Regions from separate parts of the Bacillus sp. MBGLi79 genome, predicted to be linked through region 2. Evidence: a T-box and tRNA genes for the amino acid it is inferred to sense, from the RefSeq annotation. Region 2 holds a T-box; the other holds one or more tRNA genes.
What was found. The T-box of region 2 lies ahead of tyrS (tyrosine--tRNA ligase). A T-box ahead of a tRNA ligase gene usually reads a tRNA of that ligase, here a tRNA-Tyr.
Positions count from the first base shown of each region.

Region 1: it has a tRNA-Tyr gene. The T-box ahead of tyrS (tyrosine--tRNA ligase) is inferred to sense a tRNA for this amino acid. The anticodon was not compared.

Region 1 is NZ_CP026521.1:230,601-236,844, forward strand. Features, by position in the region: gene C1T29_RS01315 (PTS transporter subunit EIIC) at 1-9, opposite strand, end outside; gene C1T29_RS01320 (MurR/RpiR family transcriptional regulator) at 36-887, opposite strand; gene murQ (N-acetylmuramic acid 6-phosphate etherase) at 904-1,818, opposite strand; gene C1T29_RS01330 (GNAT family N-acetyltransferase) at 1,928-2,410, opposite strand; gene C1T29_RS01335 (2-thiouracil desulfurase family protein) at 2,423-2,878, opposite strand; tRNA gene C1T29_RS01340 (tRNA-Glu) at 3,058-3,132, shown strand; tRNA gene C1T29_RS01345 (tRNA-Val) at 3,136-3,211, shown strand; tRNA gene C1T29_RS01350 (tRNA-Thr) at 3,216-3,288, shown strand; tRNA gene C1T29_RS01355 (tRNA-Tyr) at 3,310-3,394, shown strand; tRNA gene C1T29_RS01360 (tRNA-Gln) at 3,399-3,470, shown strand; gene sigW (RNA polymerase sigma factor SigW) at 3,700-4,263, shown strand; gene rsiW (anti-sigma-W factor RsiW) at 4,277-4,903, shown strand; gene cdaA (diadenylate cyclase CdaA) at 5,063-5,884, shown strand; gene cdaR (CdaA regulatory protein CdaR) at 5,877-6,244, shown strand, end outside.
Region 2 is NZ_CP026521.1:3,285,839-3,292,082, reverse strand. Features, by position in the region: gene acuA (acetoin utilization protein acetyltransferase AcuA) at 1-617, opposite strand, end outside; gene acsA (acetate--CoA ligase) at 777-2,495, shown strand; T-box leader at 2,550-2,787, shown strand; gene tyrS (tyrosine--tRNA ligase) at 2,838-4,106, shown strand; gene C1T29_RS24995 (small protein SR7P) at 4,238-4,366, shown strand; gene rpsD (30S ribosomal protein S4) at 4,388-4,990, opposite strand; gene C1T29_RS16715 (diguanylate cyclase domain-containing protein) at 5,285-6,244, shown strand, end outside.

The sequences.
Region 1 (6,244 bases), 1.8 Mb from region 2:
TTTGCTCATTAAAAACCCCTCCCCTTCAAGATGCTTTATTTTTTTCTCATAGATTGTATGGCTTCTCTTGTTTTATCGATATAGCTGGTTGTTTCTTCATATTGCTCAGCCGCCATGCCTAAAAACAATACATCTATCATAAAAAGCTGGGCGAGACGGGAGGAAGTGGCTGCACTTCGAATCAAGGCTTCGTTGGAATGGGCTGTATACAATGGGACGTCAGCCAGTGCGGAGACGGATGTCTGACTGAATTGTGTGAGGCTGATCGTTGTGATGCCTTTTTTCTTAGCCATGGCAAGCAGTTCAATGATTTCCTGCGTCTCTCCTGAGAACGAAATGGCGAATACGATGTCGTCTTTATCTGCATTTGCGATTAAAGATGCCACAAGATGAGTGTCTGTAAACGCGGTTGCTTGTTTATGAATGCGAAGCCACTTTTGCTGAGCGTCCTTGGCGACAATGCCGGAAGCCCCGACGCCGATAAAATGCACAGTGTGAGCTTTGAGAAGCAGAGAAACCGCTTGTTCCAGTTCTTTGTAGTCCATCAGGTCTGAAGTATCCTGAATGGCTTGAATGGCATTGCCGGCCGCTTTTTCGGAAATAGAGGGCAGCGGCTCGTGGGGAACAATATCACGGTAGCCCTGAAACGTAGGCTTTGCCAGATCGCCCGCTACTCTCATTTTTAAATCTTGAAATCCCTTTAATCCGAGTGATTTGCAGAGCCTGATGACGGCAGCGTCACTTGAATTGGCTAAGGTGCTGATTTCGCTGACGGTGCTTTCGATTGCTTTGTGTGGATGGGTTAGGATATAATCTGCAAGTTTACGCTCGGATGGAGGGAGTTTATGCTTCATTGATTGGATGATCGCTAAACCGCCTGTTGCCATTCTAGTTCTCTCCTTATCATGAATGGTAATTTTCGATTGCTTTATCAATGAAACCGTTTGCTTCATCGAGTAATGTCTTTGCTTGTTTCTGATCTGTGCTGGTTTTGAGCATAACGATTGCTGTTTTGACGTGATGATCGGCTTGTTCCAGGGTTTTCCTGGCTGTTTCGTATGAAACGTTTGTAAGGATTTGGATGATGCTGATGGCGCGTTCTTTTAGTTTTTTGTTGCTGACGTTGACGTCTACCATCAAGTTTTCGTAGACCTTGCCGATTTTTACCATTACAGCGGTAGATATCATGTTTAGAATCATTTTATGAGCGGTTGCAGCTTTCATACGTGTTGATCCTGTAATGGCCTCAGGTCCGACGACAACCTCAATGCTGTGGTCCGCATCCTTGCTGATGACGGAATTTTCATTGCAAGTAAGGGCGATGGTGTGCGCTCCGACTTCGCGGGCGTATCTTAGGGCGCCTGCGGCGTAAGGTGTACGGCCGCTTGCTGCGATGGCAATGACGGTGTCATTTGACGTGAGCTGTATGTTTCTTAAATCCTCAGCTCCTGCTTTTTCACTGTCTTCAATGCCCTCTGCTGCCTGTAAAAAGGCTTCGGGGCCTCCAGCCATGATTCCGATGACCTGATCAGGACTTACGCTGTAAGTGGGAGGACATTCAACAGCATCCATGATGCCGAGTCTGCCGCTTGTGCCTGCGCCTGTATATATGAGCCGGCCTCCATGTTGAAATGAATCATACGCGCAGTCTACAGCTGTTTTGATGTCGGGGAGAACCTCCTGAACGGCTGCAGCGACTTTCATATCTTCGTTGTTGATCATTTTGAGGATGCCGAGAGTGTTTGCTTTGTGGATTTCAACCGTTTGGCTATTGCGTGATTCCGTTGTAAGATGATGAAGGTTTAGTGATTCTGACATGAGGATGCCCCCTGTTTTAAAATGATATATCTCAATATTCAGTATATTCATTTCTGTTATGATATTTCAACTATGTTTTTACATTTTTGAAATTTTATTTCACTCAAGACTATAAGAAATGATGAAGGATCAACTGTTCTCCAAGCGGCCCGATTCTTCGCCGTCCTTTATCAATGAACCCGCATTTCATATAAAGGTGTTTTGCGTGTATGTTCAGATGATTGACGGCCAAGATGATTTCGTCGCACCATGGAAAGTATCCGCTCACAAAAGAGGGAAGCAAAAGCATGGCTTTTTTCGCGTACCCTTTTCCGTGATGCACAGCGTTTAAAGACAGGGAGCTGAGCAGTAAAGCAAATGGATTGTTAGAATAGGAAGCTAGCGTTTCTTTTGATGCATGTAAAATGAAAAAACCGACTGGAAGATCGTCTTTTAAGATGACAACCGGGTATCGGTCCTGTATGCCCAGAGCCTGAGACAGCACCTCTTTCGGGAGGGAGGTAAAGCGTTTGTCATCGTTGGTGAGCGTGAATGATTGAAGCTCGGGCAAGTGTTCAGGCTTATAGAAGGATAAAGAAATGTCTTGAGTCATGGGGTGGCCTCCTTACAATATGTCGTCTAGCTGGTTTTCTGAAATGACGCGGTAGCCCGCTTGTTTTAGCAGTGCGGCGGTTACTCCGCTGCCGGGGATTTTTTTGCCAGAGAATGTGCCGTTATAGATAAAGCCGCTTCCGCAAGATGGACTGTTTTCTTTTAATATGACGGCAGTGGCGTTGATTTCTTTTGCGTAAGCCAATGTTTTCGCGGCACCTTCCATATATAGCTCTGTGACGTCTTCTCCTGAAGCTGTCACGATTTTTGCGGTTCCATTGAGGACATCCTCGCCGGTGCCTCCTATGATTTCTGCGGGTTCACGGGGGGTTGAAAAGCCGCCAAGAAGTTCAGGGCAAGCCATGACTGCTCTATTTTTAGCGACGAGTTTTCTGATTTTCTCAGACGCTGCGTGAGAGCCGTTATATCTGCACTCAATGCCTCCAAGGCAGGAACTGACTAGAATCATATTGGTTTCTCCTCTCTTGCTTTGCTTGTCTCTATCATAAAATAAATGACTTTAGTTGGGAGGCTTTTTCAGTTAAAAAAGGAGTTAAAAAGTTTGAAAATAAAAAATTTAATTTTTCTCTTTACAAACAGGGGGTGACCTGTATATAATAACTTTTGTCAGCTCGACGAGAACACAACGGCCCGTTGGTCAAGCGGTTAAGACACCGCCCTTTCACGGCGGTAACACGGGTTCGAATCCCGTACGGGTCACCATTTGGAGGATTAGCTCAGCTGGGAGAGCATCTGCCTTACAAGCAGAGGGTCGGCGGTTCGAGCCCGTCATCCTCCACCATCTTGCCGGTGTAGCTCAATTGGTAGAGCAACTGACTTGTAATCAGTAGGTTGGGGGTTCAAGTCCTCTTGCCGGCACTGTTTTTCTAAATTTAATGTGGAGGGGTAGCGAAGTGGCTAAACGCGGCGGACTGTAAATCCGCTCCCTCAGGGTTCGGCAGTTCGAATCTGCCCCCCTCCACCATTATTGGGCTATAGCCAAGCGGTAAGGCAACGGACTTTGACTCCGTCATGCGTTGGTTCGAATCCAGCTAGCCCAGTCACAGACACCTTTGACCAAAAGGTGTCTTTTTTCTTTTTTAAAATTCATTCCAACTTCTAACTGTTCAGTCTGTATAATAATTTTAAAAATATGTTAAGGTAGTTTATTCACGAATTACCATCTACACCCTGCCAAAAATTTGATAAACTTATTTTATAAAAAAATTGAAACCTTTTGAAACGAAGCTCGTATACATACAGACCGGTGAAGGCAGAGGTTAGATAAATATGGAAATGATGATTAAAAAAAGAATTAAACAAGTCAAAAAAGGCGACCAGGATGCATTTGCGGACATCGTAGATATTTACAAAGATAAAATTTATCAGCTTTGCTACCGTATGCTTGGCAATGTGCATGAGGCGGAGGATATTGCACAGGAGGCTTTCATCAGAGCGTACGTTAATATCGACAGTTTTGATATTAACCGGAAATTTTCAACTTGGCTTTATCGAATCGCGACCAATTTGACCATTGACCGCATTCGCAAAAAGAAGCCGGATTATTACCTCGATGCAGAGGTGGCTGGTACAGAAGGCTTGACCATGTATTCCCAAATCGCCGCAGATGGTGTTTTGCCTGAAGATGCAGTTGTGTCGCTGGAGCTCTCAAACACGATTCAGCAGAAAATTTTAAAGCTTCCTGACAAATACAGAACAGTCATCGTATTAAAGTATATTGACGAACTCTCATTAATTGAAATCGGGGAGATTCTAAACATTCCTGTGGGGACTGTGAAAACGCGGATTCACAGAGGCAGAGAGGCTCTTAGAAAACAATTAAGGGATCTTTAAGTGGGGTGATGAAATGAGCTGTCCTGAACAAATTGTGCAGCTTATGCATATGCATCTTGATGGAGATATCCTTCCAAAAGATGAACACGTATTAAATGAACATCTGGAGACATGCGAGACATGCAGAAAGCATTTTTACGAGATGGAGAAATCTATAGCGCTCGTACGGAGCACATCGCATGTCGAAGCCCCCGCGGATTTTACCGCTAATGTCATGGCAAAATTGCCTAAGGAGAAGAAAAGAGCTTCTGTGAAAAGATGGTTCAGAAGCCATCCCGTTATCGCAGCTGCTGCGGTATTCATCATTTTGATGGGCGGAGGTTTTTTTAACAGCTGGCATAATGACCACAATTTCAGCGTGTCCAAGCAGCCGAATCTTGTGGTTCATAATCATACTGTGACCGTGCCGGAAGGTGAGACGGTTAAAGGTGATGTCACTGTCAAAAACGGCAAGCTGATTATTAAAGGCAAAATAGACGGGGATGTAACCGTCGTGAACGGCGAAAAGTATATGGCCTCTGCTGGACAAGTCACCGGTCAAATTGAAGAAATCAATCAATTATTCGACTGGACATGGTACAAGATGAAGTCTGCGGGGAAAAGTGTACTCAATGCATTCAATCCGAACGGAGAAGAGTAAAGCGCGTTAGCCGCTTTGCTCTTTTTTTGCGGGCTGAGCGGCTGACACATTTCACTTGCTAAATCGATATGTGGTATAATGGGCTCGCTATGTAAAGTACATATGCGTAACACGTAAAACACAAAATACGAAATGACTGAAATCTTGGAGGACGAGGAAATGGCTTTTGAGGATATCCCTTTTTTGCAGTACCTCGGCAATGCCGTTGATATTCTCCTTGTTTGGTATGTGATATATAAATTGATTATGGTGATACGCGGCACGAAAGCGGTTCAGCTGTTAAAAGGAATTGTAGTCATCGTGCTTGTTCGTATGGCCAGCCAATATTTGGGCCTCAGCACACTTCAGTGGCTGATGGACCAAGCGATAACATGGGGATTTTTAGCAATTATTATTATCTTTCAGCCTGAGCTGAGAAGAGCGCTTGAACAGCTAGGCCGCGGCCGCTTTTTTTCAAGGAGCGGCACGCCTGTAGAAGAAGCGCAGCAGAAAACGATTGAGGCCATCACAAAAGCGATCAATTATATGGCGAAACGTCGTATAGGCGCCCTGCTGACCATTGAGCGGGATACTGGAATGGGGGATTATATTGAGACCGGCATACCACTGAATGCCAAAGTCAGCTCTGAGCTGCTGATTAATATTTTTATCCCAAACACCCCGCTTCATGACGGTGCGGTGATTATGAAGAATAATGAAATTGCCGCGGCCGCCTGTTATTTGCCGCTTTCTGAAAGCCCGTTTATTTCAAAAGAATTGGGCACGCGGCACAGAGCGGCTGTCGGCATCAGTGAAGTAACAGACAGTTTGACGATTATTGTGTCTGAAGAGACCGGCGGCGTCAGTGTGGCAAAGAACGGCGACCTTCACAGAGAGCTGACAGAAGAAGCGCTGAAAGAAATGCTTGAAGCCGAGTTTAAGAAAAACACCAGAGACACTTCTTCTATCCGCTGGTATTGGAGGGGCAAGAAAAATGGATAAATTCTTAAACAACCGCTGGGCTGTGAAAATCATTGCTCTGCTTTTCGCGCTCTTGCTTTATGTGGCTGTTAACAGCAACCAAGCACCGACTCCGAAAAAACCGGGTGAATCTTTCTTTCCGACATCAACAACTGATGAAGCAACTCTGACCGATATTCCGGTTAAAGCGTATTATGATGATGAAAATTACGTCGTGACAGGTGTTCCGCAAACGGTTAATGTCACGATAAAAGGCTCGACAAGTGCCGTGAAAAAGGCTAGGCAGACCAAGAACTTTGAAATATACGCCGATATGGAACATTTGAAAACCGGCACACATAAGGTTGAGCTTAAGGCCAAAAATGTGTCGGATGGGCTGAC
Region 2 (6,244 bases):
TGATAAAAACGGAGCCTGTCAAATTGTTCAATTGATTCTTGGCTGACGTTTTTTCCGATGCGGGCCATCAGACAGTTTGCAGGGTGGGAGCTGATCTCCGGCTCATCCGTTGCAAACCAGACCAATCCGCCTGCATTCATCATCTTTTCCATGATCTTTCTGTATTCCCACACATCTTTTTTCATCCCTTTCAAATCCCAATGCCAGTAATATTCTGTTGTCATCACAATATAGTTTTCCATTTGTTCATCCATCATGCTGACGGCCAGAAGGGTCTTTCCGACAGCGCATCCCCGATAGTCCGGCGCTACTTCGATGGCTCCGAGCTCAAGCAAATCCTCCATATTTCCTTCAGACCATCTTTCGAGCGGGTCAGGATATAAATACGTGACATAGCCGACAATGGTTCGGCCGTCTCTGGCAATAATAATGCGCCCTTCTGGAAGGCCTGCAATATCGACTAGCGCTTCATGCTGCTCGCGAGGCGGGCGAAATGCGGTTAAATCTTTATGAAACTCATAACCTGCCAAATCCTCTGGAGAGACAGGCCCTTCTATCTGTAAAGAGCCGGTTGCTGTTTTGATGTTTGCTGAATGGTATGTTTTATGATGTTCCACTAATTCACCGTCCCATCAATTCTTATAAAAATACATGCCTTCTTTAAGAATACCAAAATATAAAGCGTTTTCAACATGGTTTATATTTTAAAAATTGAGAAGAATATGAATTTATACTATAATAATTGTGACAACTTCAGCAAAGGGGGATGTTTGGGCATGAATTTGAAAGCGTTACCAGCAATAGAGGGGGATCATAACTTAAAAAACTATGAAGAAACGTACCGGCATTTTGATTGGGCCGAGGCAGAGAAACATTTCTCTTGGCATGAGACAGGGAAACTGAATGCGGCGTATGAAGCGATTGACCGCCATGCCGAATCGTTTCGAAAAAACAAAGTAGCACTTTATTATAAAGACGCAAAACGGGATGAAAAATACACATTTAAAGAAATGAAGGAAGAATCAAACAGAGCCGGGAATGTGCTGAGACGGTATGGAAATGTGGAAAAAGGGGACCGCGTTTTTATTTTTATGCCGAGATCACCCGAGCTTTATTTTATTATGCTTGGCGCTATCAAAATTGGCGCCATCGCCGGGCCGCTGTTCGAAGCATTTATGGAGGGAGCGGTGAAGGACCGGCTTGAAAACAGTGAGGCAAAGGTTGTTGTCACAACGCCTGAGCTGCTGGAGAGGATACCGGCAGACAAACTGCCTCACTTGCAGCATATATTCGTAGTCGGCGGAGAGGCTGAGAACGGCACAAACCTCATCAATTATGATGAAGCAGCGAAACAGGAGAGCACAAGACTGGATATCGAATGGATGGATAAAAAAGATGGTTTTCTGCTTCACTATACATCAGGTTCCACTGGAACGCCAAAGGGCGTACTGCATGTCCATGAAGCGATGATTCAGCAATACCAAACAGGAAAGTGGGTCCTTGATTTAAAGGAAGAAGACATTTATTGGTGCACAGCTGATCCAGGCTGGGTGACAGGTACGGTATACGGCATTTTTGCACCGTGGCTGAACGGGGTGACAAATGTCATCGTCGGCGGACGTTTCAGCCCGGAAAGCTGGTATGGAACGATTGAACAGCTTGGCGTCAATGTCTGGTACAGCGCGCCGACCGCTTTTCGGATGCTGATGGGAGCGGGAGATGAAATGGCTGCGAAATATGATCTAACCTCACTCCGGCATGTACTCAGTGTTGGTGAGCCGCTAAATCCGGAGGTCATCAGATGGGGACACAAAGTTTTTAACAAACGAATCCATGATACATGGTGGATGACCGAAACGGGCAGTCAGCTCATCTGCAATTATCCTTGCATGGATATTAAACCCGGTTCGATGGGTAAGCCGATTCCGGGAGTGGAGGCTGCGATCGTTGACAATCAAGGAAATGAGCTTCCGCCATACCGAATGGGCAATCTCGCTATCAAAAAGGGCTGGCCTTCCATGATGCATACCATTTGGAATAACCCTGAAAAGTATGAATCGTATTTCATGCCGGGCGGCTGGTATGTGTCTGGTGATTCTGCTTACATGGATGAAGAAGGATACTTCTGGTTCCAAGGCAGAGTAGATGACGTCATCATGACCTCCGGTGAGCGCGTAGGCCCATTTGAAGTGGAGAGCAAGCTTGTCGAACACCCGGCTATTGCAGAAGCAGGTGTAATCGGAAAGCCTGATCCGGTACGGGGAGAAATCATTAAAGCCTTTATTGCACTCAGGGAAGGATTTGAGCCGTCTGACAAACTGAAAGAAGAGATCCGCCTATTTGTAAAGCAGGGTCTTGCAGCCCATGCGGCTCCGCGTGAGATTGAATTTAAAGATAAGCTTCCGAAAACCCGAAGCGGAAAGATCATGAGACGCGTGCTGAAGGCATGGGAGCTTAATCTCCCAGCCGGTGATCTGTCAACGATGGAGGATTAAAAGGCGGCGTTGACACGGGATTTTATTTATGTTAAAAATGATATAGCTTCATATGAAAAGGTAAAGATTGAGACAAGTAGAATATCCTTACGTTCCAGAGAGCTGATGGCCGGTGAAAATCAGCACAGACGGATATATCGAATACACTCATGAACCGCTTTTGCAAACAAAGCCGGCCAGGCTTTCAGTAGTGAAAGAACGGACCTGATCCGTTATCAGGCAAAGTGATAAGACGAATGTTTTGCATTCTCTTATTAGTAGGGTGGTACCGCGATAATCAATCGTCCCTTCGTGTAAACGAAGGGGCGTTTTTTATTTTAATCAAAAAAGGAGCTTTATCTTATGACAAACTTACTTGAAGATTTATCCTTCCGCGGATTGATTCAGCAAATGACAGATGAAGAGGGATTAAATAAACAGCTGAATGAAGAAAAGATCCGCTTGTACTCAGGTTTTGATCCGACAGCAGACAGCTTGCATATCGGACACTTGCTGCCTATTTTAACACTTCGCCGTTTTCAGCTTGCAGGGCATCATCCGATTGCACTTGTGGGCGGCGCTACGGGCCTCATAGGTGATCCAAGCGGAAAAAAAGCAGAGCGTACTTTAAACACTGCTGACATCGTTTCCGAATGGTCCCAAAAAATCAAAAACCAGCTGTCCAGATTTCTAGATTTTGACGCAGCAGAAAACCCAGCTGTCATCGCAAACAACTTTGACTGGATCGGCAAAATGAATGTGATCGATTTCCTTCGTGATGTCGGTAAAAATTTCGGCATCAATTACATGCTGGCAAAAGACACGGTCAGCTCAAGAATCGAATCCGGCATCTCGTATACGGAATTCAGCTACATGATTCTTCAATCTTATGATTTCTTAAATCTTTACAGAGACAAAAACTGTAAACTGCAAATCGGCGGTAGCGATCAGTGGGGCAACATCACAGCGGGTCTTGAACTGATCAGAAAATCAGAAGAAGAAGGAGCAAAAGCGTTCGGCCTTACGATTCCGCTTGTCACAAAAGCAGACGGCACGAAGTTCGGAAAAACGGAAGGCGGCGCGATCTGGCTTGATAAGGAAAAAACATCACCATATGAATTCTATCAATTCTGGATCAACACAGATGACCGTGATGTTATCAAATACTTGAAATACTTTACGTTCCTATCAAAAGAGGAAATTGAAGCATACGCTGAAAAAACAGAAACAGCGCCGGAAAAACGTGAAGCGCAAAAACGCCTGGCAGAAGAAGTGACATCGCTTGTTCACGGACGCGAGGCGCTGGAGCAAGCCATCAACATCTCCCAAGCGCTGTTCAGCGGCAATATTAAAGAGCTTTCCGCTCAAGACGTAAAGGTAGGCTTTAAAGATGTTCCTTCTATGGAAGTTGACAGCAGCCAAGAGCTTTCACTTGTAGATGTGTTGGTGCAATCTAAATTATCTCCTTCTAAACGTCAAGCGCGTGAAGACATCCAAAACGGAGCTGTTTACATTAACGGCGAACGCCAGACAGAAATAAATTATACCCTATCGGCTGAAGACCGCATCGAAAATCAATTTACTGTTCTGCGCCGCGGGAAGAAAAAATACTTCCTTGTGACATATAAATAAGAAAAAGATCCTTTGCCACTGAAGGCAAAGGATCTTTTTGTTTACCGCATAGGAATGAAAGGAAAAGAGTATATTAGATAGGGCAAACACGATCAACCACATCACCTTTTAAAAGAAAGGAGCGCTAAAGCGTGAATCTCATGTGCACGATTGCTAAAGAACGGATACAGCGGGATTATTGGGAGCGGCAGGCGCAAGATAGTGTTGGCCAGCAAGAGGCGAAAGACGAAACAGACGATAAAAAAACCCCAACCGCATAGCGGCAGGGGTTTTTAAAACGATTAACGAGAGTAGAACTCAACGATAAGCGCTTCGTTAATTTCCGGAGCAAGTTCAGAACGCTCAGGAAGACGAGTGAAAGTACCTTCAAGCTTTTCAGCGTCGAAAGTAAGGTATTCAGGAACGAAGTTGTTCACTTCAACAGATTCTTTGATGATAGAAAGGTTTCTTGATTTTTCGCGAACACCGATTGTTTGACCAGGCTTTACTTGGTAAGACGGGATGTCAACGCGGCTTCCGTCTACAAGAATGTGACCGTGGTTAACCAATTGGCGAGCTTGACGGCGAGTACGTGCTAAACCTAGCTTGTACACAACGTTATCAAGACGAGAATCTAAAAGAACCATGAAGTTTTCACCGTGTTTACCAGCTAGTTTGCCAGCTTTGTCAAACAAAGTGCGGAATTGGCGTTCGTTTACACCGTACATGTGACGAAGCTTTTGCTTTTCTTGCAATTGCAAACCGTATTCTGATAATTTTTTACGTTGTCCTGGGCCGTGTGGACCTGGAGCGTAAGGGCGTTTTTCTAATTCTTTTCCTGTACCGCTAAGAGAGATTCCTAGACGGCGGGACAGTTTCCAAGATGGACCTGTATAGCGAGCCATAATGTGACTCCTCCTTTGGTTTTATTTTTGTGGAAAATAAAAACCGTCTGCTCTATTCGACCATGCACATTTTGTTTTCATGTATCCTCGCTCCAGCAGCAGAGAGTTACACGATACACCTTATGGATAAGGAACAAAATGAAAACATAGAAGCTGAACAAAAAGGCTGCAATATTTCACACAAAGGTCATTATATAATTTATTTGTTTTGAAGTCAACCATTCCTCCATTATTGCTTCACCGTTTATGATATAATAAACAAAAATTAGTGGTAAACTTTTAGGTGATAAAAACATGGTAGAACAAACTAAAGATCAATTATCCGCCTTTCATTATCATATGCTCGATTTTTTATTAACCAAATCGGAAAAAGTCACATTCACCGACTCTTTCATATGGCTGACTTCGGCTATTCAAACCTATTTTTCAACCTTTTGTGTTTCGCTTACACCGTCATCATCAGACTTTGTGACAAAACTGGCAGATGGTGAAGTCCGTTTTTCCGTTTCAAAAATAAACGCTTCATCTTATCTGATTGAGGACGGCTCCGGCAGGCGTTTCCATCTTGCATGCAGGCAGGATGAAGAGATTCCTGAAGGGCTTCCGGATGTAGTTGCTTCATTTTTAAACCAGTCGATGAAACAAGAAACACTCTATAACAAAACGATCTACCAAAAAAAAATATACAAAATGACAGAGCTGTTCCATTCACTGCTTGATCAGACAGATGTGCTGAAGCAGCTTTTAGAAAGCTTGACAAGCACATTTTCTCTTTTTGAGTTTTCTTTATTTATATCGCACGATCAAGACCAATGTTTAGGGGTTCCTGCAAAAGAGCTGTATATGGAAGGGGAAAAATCCGATTCCTTTGCGCTCAAAGTGTATTTGTCCGGAGACATTTTGCGGAAAAATGAATCTGTCGCCTATATTCCGATCAAAGGACAGCAGGGCACATACGGGGTGTTGAAGGCTGAGGGAACGGGTGACAGCTTTCTTACTGATGCCTGCCTTGATGAAATGTCGCTGTTAGCAAACGCGGCGGGAAAAGCGTTTGAAAATGCCCAGCTCTACGAACAATCCAAAGCAAGCATCGCAAATTTGGAATTGATCAATGAAACATCACGCCGCTTGAATCAGCGGCTGACACTGACTGATACAATGAATGATCTGGCTGTGAGAATGGCAGAATCGTTTCAGGCAGAAGAAGTGGGATTTTTTCATATCGACCATTTTGAAAATCTAGCATTGCTCCCA